Regions from separate parts of the Lysobacter silvisoli genome, predicted to be linked through region 3. Evidence: predicted binding sites of a transcription regulator. Region 3 holds the regulator's gene; each other region holds the start of a gene.
The links. The regulator sigma-54, encoded in region 3, starts transcription at its own class of promoters, with help from an activator protein. The targets are predictions, from matches to a motif close to TGGCACGNGCNTTGC.
Positions count from the first base shown of each region.

Region 1: the regulator sigma-54 is predicted to act here: its motif matches at 2,593-2,607, upstream of pgaA (poly-beta-1,6 N-acetyl-D-glucosamine export porin PgaA).
Region 2: the regulator sigma-54 is predicted to act here: its motif matches at 2,237-2,251, upstream of glnA (type I glutamate--ammonia ligase).

Region 1 is NZ_QTSU01000001.1:585,394-590,692, forward strand. Features, by position in the region: gene pgaB (poly-beta-1,6-N-acetyl-D-glucosamine N-deacetylase PgaB) at 1-446, opposite strand, end outside; gene pgaA (poly-beta-1,6 N-acetyl-D-glucosamine export porin PgaA) at 448-2,502, opposite strand; gene DX914_RS02710 (serine hydrolase domain-containing protein) at 2,811-3,932, opposite strand; gene DX914_RS02715 (MobA/MobL family protein) at 4,150-4,977, opposite strand; gene DX914_RS19930 (hypothetical protein) at 5,019-5,299, shown strand, end outside.
Region 2 is NZ_QTSU01000003.1:466,966-472,264, forward strand. Features, by position in the region: gene DX914_RS17095 (META and DUF4377 domain-containing protein) at 316-1,137, opposite strand; gene DX914_RS17100 (undecaprenyl-diphosphate phosphatase) at 1,260-2,066, opposite strand; gene glnA (type I glutamate--ammonia ligase) at 2,319-3,728, shown strand; gene DX914_RS17110 (GNAT family N-acetyltransferase) at 3,796-4,251, shown strand; gene DX914_RS17115 (TorF family putative porin) at 4,455-5,231, shown strand; gene DX914_RS17120 (P-II family nitrogen regulator) at 5,260-5,299, shown strand, end outside.
Region 3 is NZ_QTSU01000001.1:2,256,985-2,262,283, reverse strand. Features, by position in the region: gene hprK (HPr(Ser) kinase/phosphatase) at 1-679, opposite strand, end outside; gene DX914_RS09990 (PTS sugar transporter subunit IIA) at 676-1,164, opposite strand; gene hpf (ribosome hibernation-promoting factor, HPF/YfiA family) at 1,223-1,549, opposite strand; gene DX914_RS09980 (RNA polymerase factor sigma-54) at 1,949-3,376, opposite strand; gene lptB (LPS export ABC transporter ATP-binding protein) at 3,476-4,195, opposite strand; gene lptA (lipopolysaccharide transport periplasmic protein LptA) at 4,195-4,725, opposite strand; gene lptC (LPS export ABC transporter periplasmic protein LptC) at 4,706-5,269, opposite strand; gene DX914_RS09960 (KdsC family phosphatase) at 5,266-5,299, opposite strand, start outside.

The DNA.
Region 1 (5,299 bases), 1.7 Mb from region 3:
GGGCGCGGGCCGTAGTCGACGGTTTCGCCGGCGGGCAGGTCGACCCAGTGGGTGACCACCGCGGCCAGGGCCGGATAGTCGTAGGCGCGCAGCAGCGGGAAGGCGCGGGTGTAGAGGCTGCGCAGGCCGTCGTCGAAGGTGATCAGCACCGGCTTGGACGGCAGCGCGGCGCGGCCGTGCGCGGCTTCGATCACCTGCGACAGCGACACCGGGTGGTAGCCGTGGCCGGACAGCCAGTCCAGGTGGGCGGCGAAGTTCTGCGTGCTCACGGCGTAGGCGTCGGCGTCGCCCTTGCGCGCTACGTCGTCGCGCACGTCGTGGTAGCTCAGCACCAACAGCGGTTCGGCGGCGCGCGCGGCAGCCGGCAGCAGCAGGCAGAACACCAGGAAGGTGGCCAGCAGCAGCCAGGGCATCGGGCGCGAGGGGCGGTGGTGGCGGTGGCTCATGTCATTCTCCCCAGCGCAGTTCGGCGTCGAAGCCCAGGCGGTCTTCGCGGCGGCCGTCGTAGACGGGGCGCGACCAGCTCAGGCCGTAGCTGAGCACGCGGCCCAGCGCGAACTGCCATTCGTGTTCGTAACGCAGCGACGGCACCCAGGCCGTGCCGTAGTCCTGCTGCCAGTACGGGCCCACCGTGGCGGTGAGGCGTTGGCGGAAGTGGCGGTCGTAGCGGCGCCAGGTCAGACGATCCAGGCGCAGGCCGAATTCGGCCGAGGCGTCGCGCGACGGATTGAAGTAGGGCGCGTCGTCGCGGCTGCCGCGGCCGGCGCCGGCACGGGCCAGGCCGTCGATGAGCAGGTGCGGGCGGCTGAGCAGGCGCTGGTCCAGCGAGGCGCTGAACTGGTCGCGGCGGTTGCCGTCGTCGTAGCGCCAGTGCTGCAAAGTCGCGCCCACGGCGGTGCGTTCGCTGGGGCGGTAGTCGGCGCCCACTTCGATCAGGTCGGCGGTGATGCCCGCGGCGCGCGCCTGCAGCGAGGCGCCGGCGTCGTTGCGCGCGGCGCGGGCACGCAGCGCGTACCGGTCGTCGATGCGCCAGTCGGCGCCCACGCCGAAGGCGGTGCCGCCCAGGCCGTCGCGGTCGCGGCCGACGTAGGCGTTGGCGCTGAGGCGGCCGTAGGCGTAGCTCACGCCGGCTTCGTTGCGCTGCGCGCGGCTGCGGTCGCCCTGGAAGTCCGCCCAGCGCTCGCCGCTGCGCGCGAAGATCCGCCAGCGGTCGTCCATCAGCGGGGTCGCCACTTCCAGGCCGTACTCGCGGTCGCGGTTGCCCAGCGGCGAGGCGCTGGCGCCGCCGCCGTCGTCGCGGTTGCGGCCGCCGCTCACGAACGCGCGCGCCTGCCAGCCGCGGCGCATGGCCCAGGTGCGCTCCATGGTGCGCACGTGCGGTTCGTTCGGGTAGCGCGCCAGCAGTTCGTCGTGGATCGGGCGCGCCTGGTCGTAGCGCTGCAGCAGCGACAGGGTTTCGACCTGGCCGATGCGCGCCTCGACATTGCGCTCGTCCAGGGTGGCGGCGATGCGGTAGCGCTCCAGCGCGCGTTCGGTCCAGCCACGCAACTGGTACACCGAACCCAGGTTGGCCTGCAGGTCGGCGTTGTTGGGGCCGATGGCGGCCAGCGGTTCCAGCATGGCCTGGGCGCCGGGCAGGTCTTCGCCGAAGGCGCGGGCCAGGGCGTAGTTGGTTTCGGCGTCGTAGCGCGGCCAGTTCTCGTGGCCGCGGCGCGCACCGGGCGCGCGCGGCCAGGTGGGGCGCGATTCCATCAGCGAGCGCAGCAGCGGCAGCGCCCGGTCGAAGCGTTCGCGTTCGAGTTCGGCGTAGGCCAGCTGGATCGGCAGGTCGGGATCGTCCGGGTCGGCCTGCACCGCGCGCTGCAGCGCGGCGGCGGCTTCGTCGGGGCGGCGCAGGGCCAGCAGCGAGTCGCCGACCGCGCCCAGGGCGTAGCCGGGCACGGGCGTGCCGCCGGTTTCCAGGCGCCGGTATTCGGATGCAACCTCGGCGTGGCGGCCCAGGCGGTTGAGCACGATCAGGCGGTCGTAGGCCAGGCTGGCCGGTTCGGCCTGGCCGTTGCGGGCGAGCTGGGCGCGGTAGGCGTCGATGGCGGCGTCGGCGGCGCGCGCTTCTTCCTGGCGCGTGGCCTCGTCCACCGCGTAGAGCTTGCTCCAGACGATGCGGCGGGCGAGGCCGGCGGCGTCGAGCACGGCGGCTTCTTCGGCGCTGAACAACTGCGGGCGGGCCAGGTAGAGCTGGCGCGCGCGGTCGCGGCTGCCGATGTCGGCCAGGGTCAGCACGCGCAGGCGGTAGAGGCGGTCGTCCTGGGGGTGGGCAGCCAATTGTTGTTCGATCGCGGCCAGCGCACCGAGCCAGTCGCGCTGCGTGCGCAGTTGTTCGATGCGCGGGTAGTCGGTGGCTGGGGCGGGGTGACCCTCAGCGGCAGCTACTGACGCAATGTGCAAGGTTCCGGCGGCCAGTACCCAGGCCACCGATCGCGTAAGTCGATGTAAAGACAGCATGGAAGGTCCGTATCCCGTGTGACGAGGAGGGGCGGGGCAGCCCAGCGGGGTGACTTCAAAAGTGTGAGAAAAGTCACAAAACGGGAGGACGCAATGTTTGTGCCACCAGTGCTTTCGAAAGCCCGGTGGTTCAGCTAGGGCCCGTTAAGGCCTTCTGCGGAGGGTTGCAGTCGGTTTCGGTCAGGCTCCGGGCCGCGCGGGCCGACGCCGCCCGGCCGCAGGTCCGGCCTTGGAGTACCGGCGGGCGCCGCCCAGGGGCGGGCTGCGCCCCTGGGGGCCGGCCGCGTGGAGCGGCCGGCGAGGCCGGATCAGGGGTCGGTGCGACCCAGGGCGAACTGCAGCAGCTGCGGGTCGCGGCCGATCAGCTCGATGATCGGGGCGATCACCTTGTGGCCGTTGCGGGCGTGGTTGTTGGTGAAGATCACCGTGCCGCTGCCGTCGGCCGGGTCCAGGTAGCCCAGGGTGAACTCGCCGGCGTCGCTGCCGCTGTGCACCAGGTAGGTGCGCTGGTCGTAGCGCATGACTTCCCAGCCCAGGCCGTAGCCCATCTCGGCCGGGCAGCCTTGCGCGCGCTTGCCTTCGCATTGCTGCTCGCGCGTGCTGGCCTGCACCTGCCGGCGCTGCCGCGCGAGCGCGTCGCTCACGCCCTGGTGGCGGGCGACGGCGGCCATGAAGCGCACGTAGTCGCTGGGCGTGGTGTAGAGCTCGTCGGAGGCCTGCCAGTCGCCCTTGGCGTAGAAGTCCGGGTCCAGGGTCTTGCCTTGGGCGTCGTGCGGCACGGCGATGCGGCCTTCGAACGAGGGTTCGCGCTTGTACGAGGTGTCCTGCATGCCCAGCGGCACGAACAGGCGCTCGCGCAGCAGCGCGTCGAAGGGCTGGCCGGCGCGCTTTTCGGCGTAGCGGGCCACGTATTCGTAGCCTTCGCCGGAGTAGCCGACCTTCTCGCCGGGCGCGGCGTCGAAGCGCAGCTTGCCGTCGGTCTGGTAGCGCCAGTTGGCGAAGCCGCTGCGGTGGCTCAGGGCCAGGCGCGGGGTGAGCAATTCATGGCGCGGGTCGGCGGCCACGTCGGGATCGACCCAGTCCGGGGACATCGGCCGGTCCAGGTCCAGCTTGCCCTCGCTGGCCAGGCGCAACACGATTTCGGCCGACACCGGTTTGGTCATCGAGGCGATGTTGTAGACGGTGCGCACGGTGGCCGGCTGCCCGGCGGCTTGTTCGCCGTAGGCGGCGGCGAAGACCAGGCGGCCGTGCTCCATGCGCGCGACCGACACGCTGGACACCTGCGTGCGTTGCAGCAATGCGGGGATCGCGGCGTCGAAGCGGGCCTTGAGTTCGGCGGTGCGCGTGGTGTCCGCGTCGGCGGCGAAAGCGGGCACGGCGGCCAGGGTCAGGGCGGCCGACAGGATCAGGCGGGGGCGGCGGTTGTTCATGGCACTCCTTCGCGGGCGACAGACAGTGTCCGGCCTGGCGGCCGGGCGGCGCTAGCCTAGATGCGGCAGCCATGGCGATGGTTGCAATCGCCGATCGTGGCTGCGGGTTGCGCCGAACCGGTGCGTCGCCGCGCGGGAACCGATGCCGCGCGAGGCAGAATGAGCGCCGGGCGCGCCGCTGGGCCGCGCGAGGCGAACAGGAACGAGTCATGGACAGCTACATAGAAGTGATCGGCTCCGCCGATCTGGTCGAGACCGTGGTCGAGTACGGCCTGGAGCTCAATCTGCAGGTGCGCGCGACCAAGATCGAGACGGCGCTGGCCGAGGTGGGCGAACTGCGCGCGCAATGCATCCAGCAACTGCGCGCGGGCGGCTTGCGCAGCGACGAGCTGAAAGAGGGCGGCACCGAGGTCTGGCGGCCGTGGTACCTGAAGAAGAGGCGATCGCCATCTTTTCCCGGCGCGTGCATTGCCACGTCCGCGATCATGCCGAGAGCCACGAACTCGGACTCGATGAACTCGGCCAACAGGCGGCGGCGAGCTTCGTGCGGCAATTCGTGCGGCAAGCCAATCTCAACTTCGCGACAGAGTTGCGCGTCCTTCCGCTTCTCGATTCGCTCGACGCCATTCCACAGAGAAGAGCGGTTACGCATCCAGCCAGGGGCCGATTCGGGAGCCAGAATGAATGATTCGCGCACGCCGCCCTTGCGCGTGAAGTCATGCATCTCTCCCGTGCATTCATCGACGATGCGGCAGGCAGACCGGTAGGCCGCCGCCGCAGTCGATGAGCGGCCGCTGCTACGGCCGATGATCTGCAGGGAGAGGTGGAAGATAGTCACGCGCTGCCTTTGCTCCTGCTCTTGGGTTGCCATTGCTTCTTCCGCCGGCAGGCCGCACACGTTCCGCGCAGCGGAATGTATAAGTGCGCCCTTGCTGCGCTTCGGGAGCCAAGCAAGAGCCTTCGCCGACAGTTCCAATACTGCCGCAACCCCAATATCACTTTGTGTAACCATGACTTCATAGTCGTTGAACGGCGGCCATGCCATGCATTAGATAGATGCACCCTCAGTTATCCAAAGAGGATGCAATGTCCGCCAAAAATGTGATCAGCGATCGCACCGCCGCGCTCTTGGAGAAGCAGCGAGAGCTTGACGAGCGAATCAAGAGATCCCTGCAGCGAGATCGATCAGTCAGCCGAAAATCCCGCAACCGTGCGCTGCTCCTTATCGGTGTGTCGATCGAGAGGCAGATCAAGCGACAGCCAAGCTATCTCGCGACGGTTCGCAGCTTCGTTACGGGATTGAAGGATCACGAGCAGGAAGCCGTCACTACGTTCCTTGACACGCTACTTGCCGACGCACCAACTCC
Region 2 (5,299 bases), on a different contig from region 3:
CCGCGACCGTGATGCCGCCCTGACTGCGCAGCCCCGCCGCCGCTCGAATTTACGCGTCGCGGCTCACGCCGCTCCTACCCCAAAGCGGGCGATGCGTAGGCGGGCGCACCGCCTGCCGCCTGTGGGAGCGACGTAAGTCGCGATTGGTCCACTCGCCTTTCGGCCTTCCAATCGCGGCTCACGCCGCTCCCACAGACAGCAGGCAGCGCAGGCGCGGTACAGGCTAAGAACGTAATGCGCGCGCGCCCGTGAAAGCTGTGCCGCGACGCGCAATTCCGCATCGCGGCGCAGCCGCTACCGTAAAGCCGGCGGCGCTTACTTCGCCACCACTTCCGATTCGACCACCATATCCAGCACGTACGCCACCGACGAGGCATCCGCCGGCGGGTTCTTGATGTCGTACTGCTTCACCCGCAACACGTTGCGCACGCCGGCCTGGTGTTCGTAGCCCTCGATCTCCTGGTACAGCGGCTGCCAGGCGGCATCGGTCTTGGCGGCCACGCCGTTGGCGTCGTAGCTGCGCTCGCGCACCTGCAGGCACCGCATGTTCGGAATCAGCGGGTGCGAGCAGGGCGCGCGCTGCGCGGCCACTTCGAAGAACACGGTCTTGCCTTCGCCGCCGTAGCGCGTGGCCGGCGTGGGCGCGCCTTCGAAGCGCAGCTGGTCGCCGTTGGCGGCGGTCAGCAGCAGGCTGGGCGCGTCGCCGCCTTCGATCTTGGCCGGCAGGGTGCCGCGCAGGCGTTCGCCGACCGCGGTGTCCAGTTCCATCAAGCCGCGGTCCTGGCAGGCCATCAGGGTTTGCGCCATGTCGCCGAAGGTCAGGCCCTTGGCATCGCGCGTGTAGCGGCCGTTGGCGCCGTTGCAGCCGCCGCTGACGCTGACCCGGTCGCCCTTGAAGTCCAGCTGCAGCGGGCGCTGCGGGTTGGGCGCCAGCACCGCGATCGCCTTGCCCGACGCGTCCTGCGCGCTGGTCAGGCGCCAGTGGTAGGCATCGAGCTTGATGTCGGCGCTCGCATCGGCGGCGGTACCGGCCGCGGTCGTACCGGCGGCGGCACCCTGCTGCGGATCGGTCGAGGTGTTGGACGCGCAGGCGGCCAGGGCCAGGCTGAGCAGGGCGGGGGCGAACAGGGTCTTCATGGGGCGATCTTCCATTGCGAATAACGAACCGATGCGAACGCAGCGGGGCAGCCACTGGGGCTGCGCCTATTCAGGATCGTTCAGGCGGCGGAAAGAAAGCGTGAAAAAGCGGTATCGCGGGTTCAGCTGCCCGAGGGCATCAACAGCAGCAGCGCCGCGCCCAGGGCGAAGCGGTAATAAGCGAACGCAGTGAATCGGTGGCTCTGGATGTAGCGCAGCAGCCACTTCACCGCGATGAAGGCGGTCACCGCCGAGGCGACGAAGGCCACGGCCAGCGCGGTCCAGTCCTCGTTCGCCGCGGCCGGGGTGCCCAGCACGTCCAGGGCCTCGTAGGCGGTGGCGGCGAACATGGTCGGGATGCCGACCAGGAACGCGAACTCGGTGGCCGCCGCGCGGCTGGTGGTGCCGGCGAGCAGGGCGACGAAGATGGTCGCGCCCGAGCGCGAGGTGCCGGGGAACACGCCGGCGATCACCTGGGCCACGCCGACCAGGATCGCCACCGTCCAGCTGATGTGGCTGCGCTCGCCCAGGACCTGCGCGCGCTTGGCCGCGTAGTGCTCGGCCAGCAGCATCCAGATGCCGCCCAGCACCAGCGCCCAGGCGATCGGCAGCACCTTGTCCGGCAATTCGAAGCCCAGCTTCTTGACCGCGATGCCCAGCACCGCGGTCACGCCGAAGGCGACGATCAGCTTGAGCAGGTAGTCGCGGTTCTCCGGCTGCATGAAGCCGGTGGCCAGCTGCCACAGGCGCTGGCGGTAGATCAGCACCACCGCCAGGATCGCGCCGGCCTGGATCGAGATGTTGAACAGGTCCGAACGGTGACCGAGCCAGTGCTGGGCGATCAGCAGGTGGCCGGTGCTGGAGATGGGCAGGAATTCGGTGATGCCTTCGATGATGCCGAGCAGCAGCGCGGCGAGCAGATCGGTCATGGAGTGGGGCTGAGCCGGATGACGGGGACGAAATCGGGCTCAGGATAGCTCAAAGCGGGTTTGCACCTAAATGGTGCAAATCCATCCTCGGTTGCACCAACTGATCGCATTGCTGCGGTGCACCCAAGATTAATTCATTGAAAATCAATGTCTTGAGATTCTCCGAATGTTGGCACGTGGCTTGCTTTGTCTAGCCCAGGCAGCCACCACGCCGCGCAAGATCCCCTTTCCCTAGCCCACCGGATCCAGTCCATGTCCCTCGAACACGTCGAAAAGCTCATCAAGGACCACAAGATCGAATTCGTCGATCTGCGCTTCACCGACATGCGCGGCGTCCAGCACCACGTGACCTTCCCCAAGTCCATCGTCGAGCCGGCGCTGTTCGAGGACGGCAAGATGTTCGACGGCTCCTCGATCAGCGGCTGGAAGGGCATCAACGAGTCGGACATGATCCTGCTGCCCGACGCGTCCACCGCGTTCCTGGATCCGTTCACCGCCGATCCGACCCTGGTGCTGACCTGCGACATCCTCGATCCGGCCACCATGCAGGCCTACTCGCGCGACCCGCGCGGCGTGGCCAAGCGCGCCGAGGCCTACCTGAAGTCCAGCGGCGTCGCCGATCAGGCCTTCTTCGGTCCCGAGCCCGAGTTCTTCATCTTCGACTCGGTGCGCTACGCCAATGAAATGGGCCACACCTTCTTCCACATCGACTCGGAAGAGGCGCATTGGAACTCGGCCAAGGAATACGAAGGCGGCAACAGCGGCTACCGTCCGGGCGTGAAGGGCGGCTACTTCCCGGTCGCGCCGCTGGATTCGCTGCACGACCTGCGCGCCGAGATGTGCAAGACCCTGGAGCAGGTCGGCATCGAAGTCGAAGTGCACCACCACGAAGTGGCCAACGCCGGCCAGTGCGAGATCGGCACCAAGTTCAACTCGCTGGTCAAGAAGGCCGACGAGCTGCTGACGATGAAGTACATCATCAAGAACGTGGCCTTCCGCAACGGCAAGACCGCGACCTTCATGCCCAAGCCCATCGTCGGCGACAACGGCAGCGGCATGCACGTGCACCAGTCCTTCGCCAAGGGCGGCGTCAACCTGTTCTCGGGCGACGGCTACGGCGGCCTGTCGCAGCTGGCGCTGTGGTACATCGGCGGCGTGTTCAAGCACGCGCGCGCGATCAACGCCTTCACCAACTCGGGCACCAACAGCTACAAGCGCCTGGTGCCGGGCTTCGAGGCGCCGGTGATGCTGGCCTACTCGGCGCGCAACCGTTCGGCGAGCTGCCGCATTCCGTACGTGGCCAACCCGAAGGCGCGCCGCATCGAAATGCGCTTCCCCGACCCGATCCAGTCGGGCTACCTGACCTTCGCCGCGCTGATGATGGCCGGCCTGGACGGCATCAAGAACCAGATCGATCCGGGTGCGCCCAGCGACAAGGACCTGTACGACCTGCCGCCGGAAGAGGAGAAGGGCATCCCGACCGTGTGCCACTCGCTGGACCAGGCCCTGGAAGCGCTGGACAAGGATCGCGACTTCCTCAAGGCCGGCGGCGTGTTCACCGACGACTTCATCGACAGCTACATCGCGCTGAAGATGCAGGAAGTGACCAAGTTCCGCGCGGCCACTCACCCGCTCGAGTACCAGATGTACTACACCGTCTAAGCCCAAGCTCGCGCGCGCCGGGACGCGATCCCGGTGCGCGCATTCCACGCTGCCGCCAGGAGCACCGATGCAGATCCGCGCCGGACAACTGGACCATCCGCAGGTGATCGCGCTGCTGCGCGAACACCTGCAGGGCATGGCCGAGCTGTCGCCGCCGGAAAGCATCCACGCGCTGGACCTGGACGGTCTGCGGCGCCCGGAAATCAGTTTCTGGAGCGCATGGCAGGACGAGGACCTGCTCGGCGTGGGTGCGCTCAAGCAGCTCGACGCGGAGCACGGCGAGATCAAGTCCATGCGCACGGCCTCGCGCCACCTGCGCAAGGGCGTGGCCGCGGCGATGCTGCAGCACCTGCTGGGCGAGGCCGCGCGCCGCGCCTACCGGCGCCTGAGCCTGGAGACCGGATCGATGGACGGCTTCGCGCCGGCGCGCACGCTGTACGCGCGCTACGGCTTCGAGCCCTGTCCACCGTTCGCCGACTACGTCGACGACCCCAACAGCGTGTTCATGAGCAAACGGCTGTAACCCCCACGCGGCCCGCGGCGCAAGCCACGGGCCGCGTGCTTTTCCACCATCACCAGCACAAACAGGAGACCCAACCGACGGGCTACGCCCCGCCGCCAGGCGAGTGCGTCCCCGAAGAAACGCGGGCACCCAGCTACGTCCCGCTTTCGAGAGCACGAATGCAATGACCGGGGAGGGGCCACCGCTTATGAGGAGCCTGCGTCATGTCGTCTCGTACCAACGCCCGCAACACCGCGATCGCGCCTGCCGCGCTCGCCCTCGCGTTCGCCCTGTCCGCGAACGCGCCCGCGCACGCCGGTGCCTCCGGTTCGGTGAGCCTGAGCAGCGACTACGTCTTCAGAGGGGTGTCGCAGACCAACCAGGAACCCGCCCTGCAGGGCGGCATCGAGTACGCGTCCGACAGCGGTTTCTATGTCGGCGCCTGGGGCAGCAACGTCAGTTGGCTGTCCGACACCGTCGTCGTCGGCGACGACATTTCCAGCAGCCTGGAGCTGGACGCCTATGCCGGCTATCGCGGCAAGGCCGGCGAGCGTTTCGCCTACGACGTGGGCGCGCTGTACTACGGGTATCCCGGCGACTACCCGGGCGGCTTCAACAGCCCGAATACCGCCGAACTCTACCTGGGCGCCACCGTCACGCCGACCGACACGCTGTCGCTGGGACTCAAGGCCTCCTACGCCCTGACCGACCTGTTCGGCTACGCCGATTCGGACGGCAGCGCCTACCTGGACGCCTCGCTCAACTGGACCTTCCAGCCGACCTGGACCTTGAACCTGCACGGCGGCAAGCAGTGGATCGAGAACAACGAGGCCTTCGAGTACACCGACTGGAAGGTCGGCGTGACCAAGGCCTTCGACCACGGCTTCAGCATCGCCGCCGCCTACGCCGACACGGACGCCGAGCAGGCGCTGTACACCAATGCGCACGGCAACGACATCGCCGGCGACGCATTCACCCTCACCCTCAGCAAAGCGTTCTGACGCGCCGCTGCACCTACGGAGCTGCGAGATGAAACTGATCACCGCGATCATCCGCCCGTTCAAGCTGG
Region 3 (5,299 bases):
TCTTGACCGCGGTGTCGCCGAACATCTGGCGGATGTTGAGCACGCCCAGGCCGCGCACTTCCAACAGGTCCTGCAGCATTTCCGGACAGGTGCCGTCGAGCACGTCCGGCGCGATCTGGGTGAATTCGGGCGCGTCGTCGGCGACCAGGCGGTGGCCGCGGGTGACCAGCTCCAGGGCCAACTCGCTCTTGCCCGAACCGGACTCGCCGGTGATCAGCACGCCGATGGAATAGATCTCCATGAACACGCCGTGCATGGTGATGCGTGGGGCCAGGGTGCGGGCCAGGTGGTACTGCAGGTGGTTGAGCAGTTCGTGGCCGCGCCGCGGCGACACCCACAGCGCGGTGCCGCTTTCCTCGGCGGCCTGGCGCAGGTCTTCCGGGCAGGGCTGGTTCTTGCTGATGACCAGGGCCAGCGGGCGGAACTGGATGATCTTCTCGATGGTTTCCCAGCGCAGGCGCGAGTCCAGCGAATCCAGCCACGACAGCTCCTCGCTGCCCAGGATCTGCACCTTGTTGGGGTAGATGGCGTTGAGGTAACCGGCCAGGGATGGGCGACGGGCCACGGTTTCCACGGCCTCGACCACGCGGTCGTCGCCGCGCTGGCCGGCCAGCCAGCGCAGGTCCAGGCGCTCGCGCTGCTGCTCGAACAGTTCGCCGGCGCTGATGCTGGTGGTCATGCCTGCGACCCGCCGGCTTGTGCCCCGCTGCGCAGCGCGCCGCCGCCCAGCAGTCGCCAGCCCAATTCGTCCACGTCGCCGGCCGCGCGCAAGGCGGCGCGGAAATCGGCCTCGGCGAAGCGCTCGGCCAGTTCGGCCAGCAGCTGCAGGTGTTGCTGCACGTAGTGTTCGGGCACGGTCATGGCCAGCACCAGATCGACTTTTTCGCCATCGGCTGCGCCGAAGTCTACCGGTTGTTCCAATCGCAGAAAGGCACCGCGGCTGTCGCCGAACAGGGCGCTGCGGCCGTGCGGGATGGCCACGCCATGGCCGATGGCGGTGCTGGCCAGGCGTTCGCGCTCGCGCAGGCTGTCGCCGATGGCCTGTGCCCCGTCCGGCGAGCCCTCGGCCAGCAGGCGCGCGGCGGCGTCCAAGACGGCGTCGCGATCGCTGGATTGCTCCAGGATCGCGACCCGTCGCGCGCTCAGCAGTTCATGAAGCGGCATCGTTGCGGCACAGCGTCGGGAAGGCGCGCATTATCCCCGAAACGGCCGGCTTAGGCGTTCAGCCGAATTCGCCGTTGCGGGCGAGGCTTTCTCCGCGGTGGTGATCGACCAGCTTGCTCTTGTGCTTCATCAGCAGGCGATCCAGCTTGTCGGCGAGGAGGTCGATGGCCGCATACATGTCGACGGCGGCGGCGTCGCAGTGGAGGGTACGGCCGGCCAGGTTCACGGTGGCTTCGGCGCGGTGGTCGGGCTTGTCGAGGCTGAGTTGGGTGCGGATGTCGAAAGGCTGCTCATAGTGCCGTTGCAGCCGTGCCAGCTTGGATTCGACGTAGTCGCGCAGCGCACTGGTGACTTCGATCTGCTGGCCGTGGGTTTCGATACGCATCGGAGGCCTCCTTCTTCTTGCATCGCATGGGAATGCGGCTCCGTAGCCGGAGCCACGAGCCCAGCATCGCACGATGAGCGAGGGGCGCAAGGGGGAAACGGTAGTAATTTCGTGTGTACCGATGGAACGCGTTGATCCGCTGGGATTTCGACGGGCCTACGACCAAAGTCGGAGGCGCAATAGTGAAAAGGGAGTTAAGCGGGGGAGGTTCCACGCTGGGCTGGAATGCTCCACGGGGCCGATCCGGTCCCCGAGCAGTTCGCGCTTCGTTATTCCGGCGAAAGCCGGAACCCAGTTTGCTCCTGCTCTCTCGGCCGCCGCCGTCGACAAGCGACGTCAACATGGGTTCCGGCTTTCGCCGGACTGACGGGTTGGCTCAGGGGCTGCGCGCCCAAGGCCTTAGCCGATTCGCACCCGATCCTGCGACGACGGAATGCTCATCGCCTCGCGGTACTTGGCCACGGTGCGGCGCGCCACCGGCACGCCGGTGGCCTTCAGGGTTTCGGCCAGGCGCGCGTCCGACAGCGGCTTGCGCGGGTTCTCGGCCTCGATCAGGCGCCGGATCATGGCCTGGATCGCGGTGCTGGAGGCCTCGCCGCCGGCGCCGGTGTCGATGCCCGAGGCGAAGAACGCGCGCAGCGGCACGGTGCCGCGCGGGGTGCGCGCGTACTTGCGCGAGATCGCGCGCGAGACCGTGGATTCGTGCAGGCCGATTTCGTTGGCGACCTCGCGCAGGGTCAGCGGGCGCAGCGCGCTGTCGCCGAACTCCAGGAACGCGGCCTGCTGCTTGAGCAGGCAGCGCGCCACCTTGAGCAAGGTGTCGCCGCGCGCTTCCAGGCTCTTGAGCAGCCAGCGCGCCTCTTGCAGATGCCCGCGCAGATAGCTGGCGTCGGAGGCGCTGGCGTGGCGGATCATGCCTTCGTAGCCGCGGTGGATGGCGATGCGCGGGCGCATGCCGTCGGCCAGCGCCACCCGCCACAGGCCGTGCTGGCGCCAGATCACCACGTCGGGCGTCACATAGGTATCGGTGGCGATCGCGCCGATCTGCGCGCCGGGGCGCGGGTCCAGCGAGCGCAGCAGCTGCACCGCGGTTTCGACCTCGGCCACGTCCAGCTTGAGTTCCGCGGCCAGGCCGGCCGCGCCGATCTTGGGCAGGCGCTCCAGCGGGCCGTTGGCCAGGCGCGAGGCCAGCTCGCGGCCGGGCGTCTCGGCGGGCAGCTGGCTCAGCTGCAGGCGCAGGCACTCGCCCAGCGAACGCGCGCCGACCCCGACCGGGTCGTAGCGCTGGATCTGGTGCAGCACCGTGGTCAGCTCGTCCTCGCCGGCGTCGATGGCCGGGCCCAGCGAGGCGGCGATCGCGTCCAGCGGTTCGCGCAGGTAGCCGTCGTCGTCGATGGCCTCGATCAGGGCCACGCCGATCAGGCGGTCGCGCGCGGTCAGCGGGCTCAGGTGCAACTGCCACAGCAGATGGTCGTGCAGGGTGTCGGCGTCGGCGACCTGTTCGGCCACCGGGGTGTCGTCGTCGTGATCGGACGGGCCGATGCGCTGGTACCAGGGCTCGCCGTCGTTGGCGCCCCATTCGGCCTCCGGCGGCAGCGGCTCGCGGTCTTCGCCGGAGGATTCGGGCGCGCTGCCGTGTTCCTCGCCGCTGCCGTTGCCCACGCTGATCGCGGTTTCGGTCCAGTCCAGCAGCGGATTGCTTTCCACCGCGGTGACCAGCTCGGCCTCCAATTCCACCGCGGACAATTGCAGCAAGCGGATGGCCTGCCGCAGTTGCGGCGTCATCACCAGCTGTTGTCCTAGCGAGGCTTGGAGGCGGGGCTTCATGTTCGGTGTCTAACGCGACCTGACAGGGCGGGCGGCCGCAAGCGCAGGCCAGGCGAACCGCTGAATCGCGCCTGGAACCTACGTGCTATCGAACACAGGTTACAGGCGGAAGGTTTCGCCCAGGTATACGCGACGGACGTCGGGATTTGCCAGCAGCGCGTCCGGAGCCCCCTGCGCGAGCACGCCGCCGTCGTTGAGGATATACGCCCGGTCGCAAATGCCCAAGGTCTCGCGCACGTTATGGTCGGTAATCAGCACGCCGATGCCGCGATTCTTGAGGTGGCGCACGATTCTCTGGATTTCGCCGACCGAAATGGGGTCGACACCGGCGAAGGGTTCGTCCAGCAGCATCAGCCGCGGCCGCGCCGCCAGGGCGCGCGCGATCTCGACCCGGCGGCGTTCGCCGCCGGACAGGCTGGCGCCGAGCTGGTCGGCCACGTGCGCGACCTGCAACTCGTCCATCAGGCTGGCCAGTTCGCGCTCGCGGCCCTTGCGGTCCAGGTCATCGCGCAGTTCCAGCACCAGGCGCAGGTTGTCGGCCACGGTGAGCTTGCGGAACACCGAGGGTTCCTGCGGCAGATAGCCCACGCCGTACTTGGCGCGGGCATACATGGGATCGGCGGTGATGTCCTTGCCGTCGAGCAGGATCTGCCCGGCGTCGGCGGGCACCAGGCCCACGATCATGTAGAAGCAGGTGGTCTTGCCGGCGCCGTTGGGGCCGAGCAGGCCGACCACTTCGCCGGCGTCCAGCGTGAGCCCGAAATCGCGCACCACTTCGCGGGCGCGGTAAGCCTTGCGCAGACCGCGGGCGACCAGCATCAACGGCCTCCCTTGGCCGGCGCGGCGGGCTTGCTCTTGGGCTGCAGGCGCAGGTTGACGCGGCCGCCGGTGCCGCCGCTTTCGATCTGGCCGGACTTCATGTTGTAGACGATGCGATCGCTCTTGATGGTGTCGCCGGCCTTGTCGACGTAGGCGTTGCCGGTCAGGACGATGATGTCCTTGGGCATGTCGTAGTCGACCTTGTTGGCGCGGCCGGCGAACGGCGAGCCGTCGTCCATTTCCTGCTTCAAGGTCACCTGCGAACCGGTCAGGGTCACGTAACTGATATCGCCGTTGGAGCGCTTGATGTCGGCCTTGGCGGCGTTGATGACCAGCGTGCCCTGCACGATCTTGACGTTGCCGGTGAGCAGGCAGGGGCCGGTGTCGGTGTTGACCGAGCAGTTGCTGTGGTCGGCGCCGACGTCCATGGGCTGGTTGCGGTCCGAGGAGCGCGCATGCACGGCGGCGACCGGCGCCAGCAGCGCGGCGGCCAGGCACAGCGCCAGCAAATTAGCGGGCTTTCGCTTCATAGCGGACCTTGACGTTGGGGATGTTGACGTTCTTGGTTTCGAGATCGGCTTGCAGTCCCGAGCCGTTCATTATAGTGCCCGGCTGGACCAGGGTAACCGGCACGTCCGAGGTGGCCTTGTTCGCATCCGGGAACACGTTCAACCGCTCGGTGGTGATGGTGATCGGCCGGCCTTCGGCATTGGTGCTGTCGGCCTTGACCGCGCCGAGCAGGCGCACCTCGTCGGCCTTGGGGCTGACCCAGGCGGTGCTGGAACGCACCGACCAGGGGCCGCCGCTGCCGTCTTTGGCCGGAATCGAGAAGGTCGGCGTGTCGACGTCCATGGTTTTCACGCTGGGGTCGCGCACCAGCTTGGGCGCGGCCAGGGTGAAGGATTCCTTGCCCTGCTTGTCCAGCACCACCACGCGGAAATCGTTGAGCACATAGTCCGGGCGGCCGCGGTCGGTGGGCGTGCCGCGGTCCTTGTTGCGTTGCGACCACAGCGCCCAGCCGCTGGCCAGCGCGCCCAGCAGCAGGAACGCCATGATCAGGCCGCGCCAGTTCATTCGAGCACCTGCGCCAGCAGCCGCTCGGCA